DNA from 3 places in the Methylobacterium sp. UNCCL125 genome. Region 1 is predicted to be linked to each of the others. Evidence: predicted binding sites of a transcription regulator. Region 1 holds the regulator's gene; each other region holds the start of a gene.
What was found. The regulator HrcA, encoded in region 1, represses chaperone genes, less so after heat shock. The targets are predictions, from matches to a motif close to GTTAGCACTCNCNNNNNGNGAGTGCTAAC.
Positions count from the first base shown of each region.

Region 2: groES (co-chaperone GroES) is a predicted target of HrcA. The motif match lies at 2,161-2,189, and genes of this name have one in related genera.
Region 3: BM396_RS21500 (co-chaperone GroES) is a predicted target of HrcA. The motif match lies at 2,217-2,245, and genes of this name have one in related genera.

Region 1 covers NZ_FPBW01000009.1:166,193-169,990, forward strand. Annotated here, with positions in the region: gene rdgB (RdgB/HAM1 family non-canonical purine NTP pyrophosphatase) at 1-456, opposite strand, end outside; gene rph (ribonuclease PH) at 453-1,166, opposite strand; gene hrcA (heat-inducible transcriptional repressor HrcA) at 1,334-2,389, shown strand; gene BM396_RS11215 (methyl-accepting chemotaxis protein) at 2,403-3,798, opposite strand, start outside.
Region 2 covers NZ_FPBW01000003.1:133,110-136,907, forward strand. Annotated here, with positions in the region: gene groL (chaperonin GroEL) at 85-1,725, opposite strand; gene groES (co-chaperone GroES) at 1,800-2,090, opposite strand; gene BM396_RS02545 (CorA family divalent cation transporter) at 2,304-3,290, shown strand; gene BM396_RS02550 (methyl-accepting chemotaxis protein) at 3,497-3,798, shown strand, end outside.
Region 3 covers NZ_FPBW01000022.1:6,620-10,417, reverse strand. Annotated here, with positions in the region: gene groL (chaperonin GroEL) at 85-1,728, opposite strand; gene BM396_RS21500 (co-chaperone GroES) at 1,827-2,114, opposite strand; gene rsgA (ribosome small subunit-dependent GTPase A) at 2,465-3,499, shown strand; gene BM396_RS21490 (NAD(P)H-binding protein) at 3,748-3,798, shown strand, end outside.

The DNA of each region.
Region 1 (3,798 bases):
GCCCCGCCCCGCCACGAGGTCGCCGAACACCCGCCCTTCGAACAGCTCGGTATGGCCGTCCGGCCAAGCCAGGACCAGGGCCGAGACGAAATGGGCCCGGCGGTCGGCCGCGCCACGGTCGTCGAGCTCGGCGAAGATCCGCGCCATCGCGGCGGCGAAATCCTTGTTCGGGCCGGCCCAGCGGGCCGAGAAGATGCCCGGCGCTCCGTCGAGGGCGTCGACGCACAGGCCGGAATCGTCCGCGAAGGCGGGCAGTCCGGTGGCGTCGGCCGCCGCCTTCGCCTTGATGGCGGCATTCTCGGCGAACATCGTGCCGGTTTCCTCGGGCTCGGGCAGCCCGAGTTCGCCGGCCGACACCGCCTCGACCCCGAACGGCGCGAGCAGCTCGCGCATCTCGGTGAGCTTGCCGGCATTGTGCGTGGCGATGACCACCTTCCCGGTCAGGCGGCGGCTCACGCGATGGCCTCCTTCTGCAGGGCGACCAGCCGCTCGGTGCCGGCGCGGGCGAGGCCGAGAAGTTCGAGAAGCTGCTCCTGGGTGAAGGGCTCCATCTCGGCGGTGCCCTGCACCTCCACGATGCCGCCGCGCCCGGTGAGCACGAAATTGGCGTCGGTCTCGGCGGCGGAATCCTCGGCGTAATCGAGATCGAGGACCGGCATGCCCTTGTACAGGCCGCACGAGACGGCAGCGACATGGTCGCGCAGGGGATCGACCGAGATGATCGAGCGCGTCCGCATCCATGCGAAGCAATCGTGCAGCGCAACCCAGGCGCCGGTGATGGCGGCCGTCCGGGTGCCGCCATCGGCCTGGATGACGTCGCAATCGATCGTCACCTGACGCTCGCCCATGGCCGGCAGGTTCGTGACGGCCCGGAGGGACCGGCCGATCAGCCGCTGGATTTCCTGCGTTCGACCCGACGGCTTCCCGGAACCAACCTCGCGGCGGGTGCGTTCGTGCGTCGCACGCGGGAGCATGGCGTACTCCGCCGTGACCCAGCCCTTGCCCGAGCCGCGCAGCCACGGGGGCGAACGCTCTTCGAGCGACGCGGTGCAGAGCACCCGGGTATTTCCGAAGCTGACGAGGCACGAGCCCTCTGCGTAGCGCGAGACCGCGCGCTCCAGGCTCACGGGCCGCAACTCGTCGGCGGCACGCTTGGAAGGCCGCATCGCGGGCCCCTTCTGTCGAGAGTGTCGAGGGCCGGGCTCTTAGGCCGCCGCGACATCACGGGCAAGCATCGCCGTACGGATTGATCCGCGCGGGTCGGTTGCGCATGATCGGACCACAGGATGACCGCGTGACACACCCCAGTCCCAACTTTGCCAACGGCCAATCCATGCAGGCCCTCGCCGCCCTCAATGAGCGCGCCCGCGAGATCTTCCGGCAGATCGTCGAGAGCTATCTCACGACCGGCGAGCCGGTGGGCTCCCGGAATCTCGCTCGGATCCTCCCGATGGCGCTGTCGCCGGCCTCGATCCGGAACGTGATGGCGGATCTGGAGCATTCCGGCCTGATCTTCGCGCCGCATACCTCGGCCGGACGCCTCCCGACCGAACTCGGGCTGCGGTTCTTCGTCGACGCGATGCTGGAACTCGGCGACGTCAGCCAGGACGAGCAGGCGCGCATCGAGGCACAGATGCGGGCCGCAGCCTCGGGCCACACGTTCGATTCCGCCTTGGCCGAGGCCTCGACCATGCTGTCGGGCGTCTCGCGGGGGGCCGGCGTGGTGCTGACTACGAAGGCCAACGTCAATCTGAAGCACATCGAGTTCGTACGACTCGATCCGGCCCGCGCCCTCGTCATCCTCGTCTCGGATGACGGCTCCGTCGAGAACCGCATCGTTGATCTGCCGCCCGGACTTCCGGCGGGTGCGCTTCAGGAGGCCACGAACTTCCTCAACGCGCGCCTGCAGGGCCGCACCCTGGGGTCGCTGCGCGCCGAGATCGAGGCCGGCCGCAAGGCCATGAAGCGCGAGCTCGACGCGATCACCGAACGCCTCGTCGATGCGGGGCTCGCAACGCCGGTGGGGCCGACGGAAGCGCGCCAATTGATCGTTCGCGGCCAGGCCAACCTGCTCGACGACCTGCGCGCGGTCGAGGATCTGGAGCGGATCCGCCTGCTGTTCAACGACCTGGAGACCCAGAAGGACGTCATCGACCTGCTGGCCCGTGCCGAGGGCGGCGAGGGCGTGCGTATCTTCATCGGCTCCGAGAACAAGCTGTTCTCCCTCTCGGGGTCATCGCTGATCGCGGCGCCGTTCCGCGACGGATCGCAGAAGATCGTCGGCGTGGTCGGGGTCATCGGTCCGACCCGCCTCAACTACGCGCGAATCGTGCCGATGGTGGATTATACGGCGCGGGTGGTGTCGAAGCTTCTGGACGGCGGCCGGTAGGTCCTGTCGGGCCTCAGGCCGCCCGAACCGAATCCAGGAATCGTGCGACCTCGACACCGAGGCGCGCGGAGTGCTGCGACAGATCCGATGCGGAGCCCAGGACCTGTCGCGCGGCCTCGCCCGTTTGCGCGGCGGCTCCGGCCACCCCGGCGATATTCACCGTCACGTCCGCGGTCCCGTCTGACGCCTGGGTCACGTTGCGGACGATCTCCTGCGTGGCCGCCCCCTGCTCCTCGATCGAGGCGGCGACGGCCGCAGCGACCGCGTTGATGTCCCGGATCCGCGTGACGATACCGTCGAGTGCCCGGGTGGCTTCGCCGGTGGAGCCCTGGACGCGCGCGATATGATCGTTGATCTCCTCGGTGGCGCGGGCGGTCTGCGCAGCCAGATCCTTCACTTCGGCCGCCACCACGGCGAAGCCGAGCCCGGCCTCGCCGGCCCGCGCGGCCTCGATGGTGGCGTTGAGGGCCAGCAGGTTGGTCTGCGCGGCGATCGAGGCGATCAACCCGGCGGCGTCGCTGATCCGGGATACCGCCTCCGACAGCGCCTGCACGCGGTGTCCCGTCTCGTCGGCCTCGTCCACGGCCGTCCGGGCGAGGCGTGACGAGCCTGCGACCTGCCCGGCGATCTCGCGCACGCTCGCGCCGAGCTCCTCGGCCGCAACCGCGACGGTGCGGACGCTGGTCGAGGCTTGGTCGGCGGCCGCAGCGACGCTGCTGGATCGTGCCGCGGCCTGCGTGGCGGTGTTTGTCAGGGCTTGGGCGGTGGCGTGAAGCTCGGACGCCGCGGACGACACCGAACCGACGATCGTGCCCACGGCCTCTTCGAAACCATCGGCGAGCGCCGTCATGGCCCGCTTGCGCTCCGCTGCGGCCGCCGCCTCGGCCGAGCGCCGAGTCTCTTCCTGCTCACGTGCCTTCTGCGCCACAACGGCCTTGATACCCTCGACCGCCCGCCCGACCATCCCGATCTCGTCCCGGCGCCTGGCCTCGGCGATCTCGGTATCGAGGTCGCCGAGGCTCATGCGCTGAAGGACTTCCACAAGTCGGTCTAGGGGATGTGCGACAGTCGCGGCCATCATCCGGCTGACAGTGACGGCCAGCAGAAGCAGCGTGATCGCGGTTGCGATGGCCAAGTTCTGCGCGAGATGCGTGATGGGTGCGAACGCGGTGGCGTGGTCGACCGAAAGCGCGATGTACCAGTCGAGCGCCGGCGGCAGGTTTGGGACGCGCGCGAAGACCGTGCGGACGGACCGTCCCGCCTCGCGCGTGTCCACCGCCCGACCGGCGGCGATGCCGGGAACCGGACGGTCGATCAGCTCCGACAGGGGCTTGCCGATGAACGCGGCCCGCGGGTGGATCAGGATCGTGCCCGCGCCCGACACCAGATAGGCATAACCGCCGTCACCC
Region 2 (3,798 bases), on a different contig from region 1:
GCGCCGAGCAGCCACGGCAGCGCCAAAAGAAAAGGGGCCGCCTCTCGGCGACCCCCTTCCTCCGTCATGCGCGGTGGCGTGGACTTAGAAGTCCATGCCGCCCATGCCGCCGCCCGGCATCGCCGGAGCAGGGCTGTCCTTCTTCGGGGCGTCGGCGACCATCGCCTCGGTGGTCACCAGCAGGCCGGCGACCGAGGCCGCGTCCTGCAGGGCGGTGCGCACCACCTTGGCCGGGTCGACGATGCCGGCCTGGATCATGTCGACGTACTCTTCGGTCTGGGCGTTGAAGCCGTAGGTCTCGGAGTCCGCCTTGTCGGTGATCTTGCCGACCACGATCGAGCCCTCGACGCCCGCGTTCTGGGCGATCTGGCGGATCGGGGCCTCGAGAGCCTTGAGGACGATCTTGATGCCGGCCTGGACGTCCGGAATGTCGGACTTCAGGGCAGCGACCGCCTTCTTGGCGCGCAGGAGCGCGGTGCCGCCGCCGGGGACGATGCCTTCCTCGACCGCCGCGCGGGTGGCGTTGAGGGCGTCGTCGACGCGGTCCTTCTTCTCCTTGACCTCGACCTCGGTCGCGCCGCCGACGCGGATCACCGCGACGCCGCCCGCGAGCTTGGCCAGACGCTCCTGGAGCTTCTCGCGGTCGTAGTCCGAGGTGGTCTCCTCGATCTGCGCCTTGATCTGGCTGATCCGGCCCTCGATGTCGGCCTTCTCGCCGACGCCGTCGATGATCGTGGTGTTCTCCTTCTCGATCCGCACGCGCTTGGCGCGGCCGAGCATCGGGAGCGTCACGTTCTCGAGCTTGATGCCGAGGTCCTCGGCGATCATCTGGCCCTTGGTCAGGATCGCGATGTCCTCGAGCATCGCCTTGCGGCGGTCACCGAAGCCCGGCGCCTTCACGGCCGCGACCTTCAGGCCGCCGCGCAGCTTGTTGACGACGAGCGTGGCGAGCGCCTCGCCCTCGATGTCCTCGGCGATGATCAGGAGCGGCTTGCCGGTCTGGACCACGGCCTCGAGCACCGGCAGCATCGCCTGGAGCGAGGAGAGCTTCTTCTCGTGGATGAGGATGTAGGGATCCTCGAGCTCGGCGACCATCTTCTCCGCATTCGTGATGAAGTACGGGGACAGGTAGCCGCGGTCGAACTGCATGCCTTCGACGACGTCGAGCTCGGTCTCGGCGGTCTTGGCCTCCTCGACCGTGATGACGCCCTCGTTGCCCACCTTCTGCATGGCGTGGGCGATCATCTCGCCGATCTCCTTGTCGCCGTTGGCGGAGATCGTGCCGACCTGAGCGACCTCGTCGGAGGTCGAGACCTTCTTGGCGCGGGCGATGATGTCCTTCACCGCAGCCTGGGTGGCGAGGTCGATGCCGCGCTTCAGGTCCATCGGGTTGATGCCGGCGGCGACGTACTTGGCGCCCTCGCGGACGATGGCCTGGGCCAGCACGGTCGCGGTGGTGGTGCCGTCACCCGCGATGTCGTTGGTCTTCGAGGCCACTTCGCGCACCATCTGGGCGCCCATGTTCTCGAAGCGGTCGGCGAGCTCGATCTCCTTGGCGACGGTGACGCCGTCCTTGGTGATGCGCGGGGCGCCGAAGCTCTTCTCGATCACGACGTTGCGGCCCTTCGGGCCGAGCGTCACCTTCACGGCGTCTGCGAGGATGTCGACGCCGCGCAGCATCTTGTCGCGGGCGTCGGCGGAGAAACGAACGTCTTTCGCTGCCATTGTGTGCCTCTTATCTGGTTGGGTTGCGCCCCAAGACTATGGAAAGTCTCAAAGGGCGGTGAGAGGTGATCCGATCAGACGGCGACGACGCCCATGATGTCGGATTCCTTCATGATCAGGAGGTCCTGACCGTCGATCTTGACCTCGGTGCCGGACCACTTGCCGAACAGGACGCGGTCGCCGGCCTTGACGTCGAGCGGGTTGACACGGCCCTGCTCGTCGCGGGCGCCGGGACCGACGGCGACGATCTCGCCTTCCTGCGGCTTCTCCTTGGCGGTGTCCGGGATGATGATGCCGCCCTTGGTCTTCTCCTCGCTCTCGATGCGACGGACGACCACGCGGTCGTGCAGCGGACGGAACTTCATGAGCTGCCCTCTTGCTTCAGGTCTGGAGTTGGCGTTGATGCGGCCGGCGGGACCGCTCGCGAACTCGACTGTTAGCACTCTGTCTCGGCGAGTGCCAAAGACGGCGGCGAGATAGGCTCGCTGCGGTTCCGAGTCAAGGCTGTCGCACCCCCGCGCGACGGTGCGATGACGCGCCGGCGGCCTTCCTTCTCGCCCCATGGATAATGCGCCGTCATGTTGAGCCTGCACGGACCCGAAGGCCCGGTGGCGTTGCAACCCGGCAGCCCGATCGCGCGCCATACGGTATGGCTCGACCTGAACGACCCGAGCCCGGAGGAAGCCAAAGCGGTCGAGGCGGCGACCGGTCTGCGCGTGCCGTCCCGGGCGGCGCTGTCGGAGGTCGAGACGTCGAGTCGCCTGCGCCGGGTGAAGGGCGGCCTGTCGCTCTCGACGCCGATGATCACCTTCGAGCAGAGCGCGTCGCAGGTGAAGCCGCTGGGCTTCCTGTTGACCAAGGACCACTTCGTCACGATCCGCTTTCACGACCTGCGCGCCTTCGACTCCTCCGCGAAGCGCATCGCGGAGGGCGATGACAGCACGACCCCGAGCGAGATCTTCCTCGTCGTCCTGGAGGAGCTGGTCGACAGCCTCGCGGACGCCCTGGAGGACATGGGATCGGAACTCGACACGCTCTCGACCCGGATCTTCGACTTCGACGTCCGGGGTGCCGAGCGGCGGCGCCTGGAGAGCCCGCCGCCCCGGCGCCGCGACCTCGCCCTGCGCCGGATCCTGCGGGGCATCAGCAACCGCGGAAAGGTTCTGGGGAAGATCCGCGCCAGCCTGCTCGGGCTCGAACGGATCGTGCCGTTCGTCGCCGCAGCCTGCGACGGCATCGGCCTGCCGGAGGACGCGCGCTTCGAGACGATCAAGCGGGACATCGAATCCCTCGACGAGTTCGAGACGCGCCTCGCTGAGAACGTGCAGTTCCTGCTCGACGCGGCCCTCGGCCTCATCACCATCGAGCAGAACAACGTCTTCCGGGTGCTCACCGTCGTCTCGGTGGTCGGCGTCCCGCCGACGTTGATCGCGTCGATCTACGGCATGAACTTCAAGCATATGCCGGAGCTGGACTGGACTCTCGGCTATCCCTACGCGCTCGGCCTGATCCTTTTCAGCGCCATAGCGCCTATAGTATACTTTCGAATGCGCGGTTGGTTCTGATATTCAGACTGTTTTAACAGCACAAAAAGCGTCTCGCCAAGTGTTAATAGCGCTGAAATCGTCTACCCCGACCTCGAAGGCACTCCGTCATCGCGATCAAAAGTCTTCGATTGTCTACCGCCAAACGGAGACCAGCATAACGCAGCAAGAAAGAGTTCATTAACGCTGCGATGCGATACCCGCGGGCGAGGAATGCGAGTGTCGAAATGTTCAACCGTACGACTTTCAACGAAGCCCAGGCCAAGATCGATGCCCTGGATCGTTCGCTCGCGATCATCGAGTTTTCGATGGACGGAAACGTCGTCCATGCGAACAAGAATTTCTTGAAGCTGATGAAGTATGATCTGCCGGATATTCAGAACCGGCACCACCGTCTCTTCGTAGATAGGGCCTATGCCGAGACCGCAAAGTATACGGAATTCTGGGACAAGCTGAAGACGGGCGAGTACGTCACCGGCGAGTTCCTCCGCCTGGACAAGGACGGCAACTCGGTCTGGCTGGAGGCGAC
Region 3 (3,798 bases), on a different contig from region 1:
CCACCCCCTCGTGTTGCGCCGAAGCGCCCTCCGGCGATCCGCCTGTCGGCGTGCCGGAGGGCGCTTCGGACCTGTTTCGGCCGGTTAGAAATCCATGCCGCCCATGCCGCCCATGCCGCCGCCGGCGGGCATGGCCGGAGCCTCCTTGCGCGGCGCCTCGGAGATCATCGCCTCGGTGGTCACCAGCAGGCCGGCGACCGAGGCCGCGCCCTGAATGGCCGCGCGCACCACCTTGGCCGGGTCGACGATGCCGGCCTTGAGCATGTCGACATACTCTTCGGTCTGGGCGTTGAAGCCGTAGGTCTCCGAGCTGTTGGCCAGGATCTTACCGACCACGATCGAGCCCTCGACGCCCGAGTTCTGGGCGATCTGACGGATCGGGGCCTCGAGAGCCTTGAGGACGATCTTGATGCCGGCCTGGACGTCGGGGTTGTCGTTCGCGAGCCCCTGGACGGCGGCCTTGGCGCGCAGGAGCGCGGTGCCGCCGCCGGGGACGATGCCTTCCTCGACCGCCGCGCGGGTGGCGTGCAGCGCGTCGTCGACGCGGTCCTTCTTCTCCTTGACCTCGACCTCGGTCGAACCGCCGACGCGGATCACCGCGACGCCGCCCGCGAGCTTGGCCAGACGCTCCTGGAGCTTCTCGCGGTCGTAGTCCGAGGTGGTCTCCTCGATCTGCGCCTTGATCTGGCTGATCCGGCCCTCGATGTCGGCCTTCTCGCCGGCGCCGTCGATGATCGTGGTGGTCTCCTTCTCGATCCGCACGCGCTTGGCGCGGCCGAGCATCGGGAGCGTCACGTTCTCGAGCTTGATGCCGAGGTCCTCGGCGATCATCTGGCCCTTGGTCAGGATCGCGATGTCCTCGAGCATCGCCTTGCGGCGGTCACCGAAGCCCGGCGCCTTCACGGCCGCGACCTTCAGGCCGCCGCGCAGCTTGTTCACCACCAGGGTGGCGAGCGCCTCGCCCTCGATGTCCTCGGCGATGATCAGGAGCGGCTTGCCGGTCTGGACCACGGCCTCGAGCACCGGCAGCATGGCCTGGAGCGAGGAGAGCTTCTTCTCGTGGATGAGGATGTAGGGATCCTCGAGCTCGGCGACCATCTTCTCCGCATTCGTGATGAAGTACGGGGACAGGTAGCCGCGGTCGAACTGCATGCCTTCGACGACGTCGAGTTCGGTCTCGGCGGTCTTGGCCTCCTCGACGGTGATGACGCCCTCGTTGCCCACCTTCTGCATGGCGTGGGCGATCATCTCGCCGATCTCCTTGTCGCCGTTGGCGGAGATCGTGCCGACCTGGGCGATCTCCTCGGACGAGGCGACCTTGCGGGAGCGCGCGCCGATATCCTTCACGACCGCGGCCACGGCCAGATCGATGCCGCGCTTCAGGTCCATCGGGTTCATGCCGGCGGCGACGTACTTCACGCCCTCCCGGACGATGGAGGCCGCGAGAACGGTCGCGGTCGTCGTGCCGTCACCGGCGGTGTCGCTCGACTTCGAGGCCACTTCGCGCACCATCTGGGCGCCCATGTTCTCGAACTTGTCGACGAGCTCGATCTCCTTGGCGACGGTGACGCCGTCCTTGGTGATGCGCGGGGCGCCGAAGCTCTTCTCGATCACGACGTTGCGGCCCTTCGGGCCTAGCGTCACCTTCACCGCACTGGCGAGCAATTCGACACCGCGCAGCATCTTCTCGCGGGCATCGACCGAAAAGCGAACGTCTTTGGCGGACATGGTGGAGCACTCGTCATCTGTCGTTTGGCCCTGAGGCGCGCCACAGCGGGCGCCTCGAAGGGCAGATCGTCGTGAGGCTCTGAGCGGCCTGATCCGCGCTAGGCGACGATGCCCAGGATGTCGGATTCCTTCATGATCAGGAGGTCCTGACCGTCGATCTTGACCTCGGTGCCGGACCACTTGCCGAACAGGACGCGGTCGCCGGCCTTCACCTCGAGCGGGTTGATCTTGCCCGCCTCGTCGCGCACGCCCGGTCCTGCGGCGACGACCTCGCCCTCCTGCGGCTTCTCCTTGACCGTATCGGGAATGATGATGCCGCCCTTGGTCTTCTCCTCGCCTTCGATGCGACGGAGGACCACGCGGTCGTGCAGCGGACGGAATTTCATCGTGGTATCCTGATCGTTCCCAAGCGAGATCCAACCGACATGATTGGCGCTGTCGCGGGAAAGGCTACGGCGAGACTGTCATCGCCGCCCGATCGACGCATTGTTAGCACTCACCGAGTGGAAGTGCTAATCTTATGAGTGGGCCGGAGACTGGCTCATCCGGGCATTGGGGCGCGCGCCTTCGCGGCCGCTCCCGATTGACCCGCGCGGCGACACGACCGTCCGCCTCCCGTGGGTATGGCCAAGGGAGGCGGCGCAGGGAGACGGCGCAGGCCGACGGTCCTTGCACTCGGCCGGGCATCGACGTGCGCCTGGCGGTGGAGGGCTGGCCAGGCGCAGGATGCCATGTCATGGGCAGGGCGGTGATCGATCATCCCCCTTCCTTCCAGCCCCTGTCGCTTGCAAGCTTGGGCTGGTCCGACTTCTTCGAAGTCCAGCGTGAACCCCACGAGGCCGATCTCGCCCCGATGCGGATCGCGACGCTTCACCGGTCTCGCTTGACCGCCCTGTCGGAGGCCGGATCCGTCGAACTGACGCTCGCGATCCACACCAGCACGAGCGACTTCACCGTAGGCGATTGGGTTCTCGTCGATCCGCGAACCCAGACCGTGCATCGCCGTCTCAGCCGCAGGACGGTCATGGAGCGCCGCACCGAAGGCAGCCGGACCCTTCAGGCCGCGGCGGCCAATGTCGACACGCTGTTCATCGTCACCTCCTGCAACGCCGATTTCAATCCGGCGCGACTGGAGCGCTATCTGGCTCTGGCCAATCAAGGCGGCACAATTCCGGTGATCCTCCTCACCAAGGCCGACACGACAGCCGATCTGGGAACCTACCAGCGCCAAGCGTCCGAGTTGCAGCGCGGGCTCGACGTCGTAACCCTCAACCCCCGTCTCTCCGCGGCTGCAGACGCCCTCGCTCCGTGGTGTGGGCTGGGGCAGACCGTGGCGCTGGTCGGCTCCTCCGGCGTCGGCAAATCGACGCTGGTGAACACGCTGGTCGGTCCCGGTCAGGCCCAGGCCCAGCTGACCGGCGGCATTCGCGAGCACGATGCCAAGGGACGCCATACGACCACGTCGCGTTCGCTGCATGCCATCGCCGACGGCGGCTGGGTCATCGACACGCCGGGGATGCGCACGCTGCACGTCAGCGGCGCCGCGGAAGGGATCGAAACGCTGTTCGCCGAGATCATCGAACGCGCGCCCCTGTGCCGATACCGCGACTGCACCCACACAAGCGAACCCGGGTGCGCCGTGCAGGCTGCCGTCGCGGACGGCAGCCTCGCACCTGAGCGGCTGATCCGTTGGCGCAAGCTGTTCGACGAGAACCGGACCAATACACCGACACCGGCTGGTCCACGCAGCCACCGACGTCCTCGCAGGTAGGCTGCGGCCCTGACTGTCCCGCTGCCGCGAGAGCGGGCGCCGGCGGCGCGCTCCGTGCTATGACGCCGGCATGACGCGCTGACCCTTCGCCCACACCCGTGGCAATCCAGGCTGCGAAGGCGGCCTCCTGTTCGGGTGGATCGATACGGTCTCGTCACAACGACCGGACATGCCGGAACCCTGAGTGGCTGGATAAGGTGAGCGTGACCGGAGACCAATCGGACGCGTTGCGCCCGCGACGCGTCGCCGTGCTCGGTGGCACCGGGACGATCGGGCGCGCGACGGTGCGCGCGCTGGTG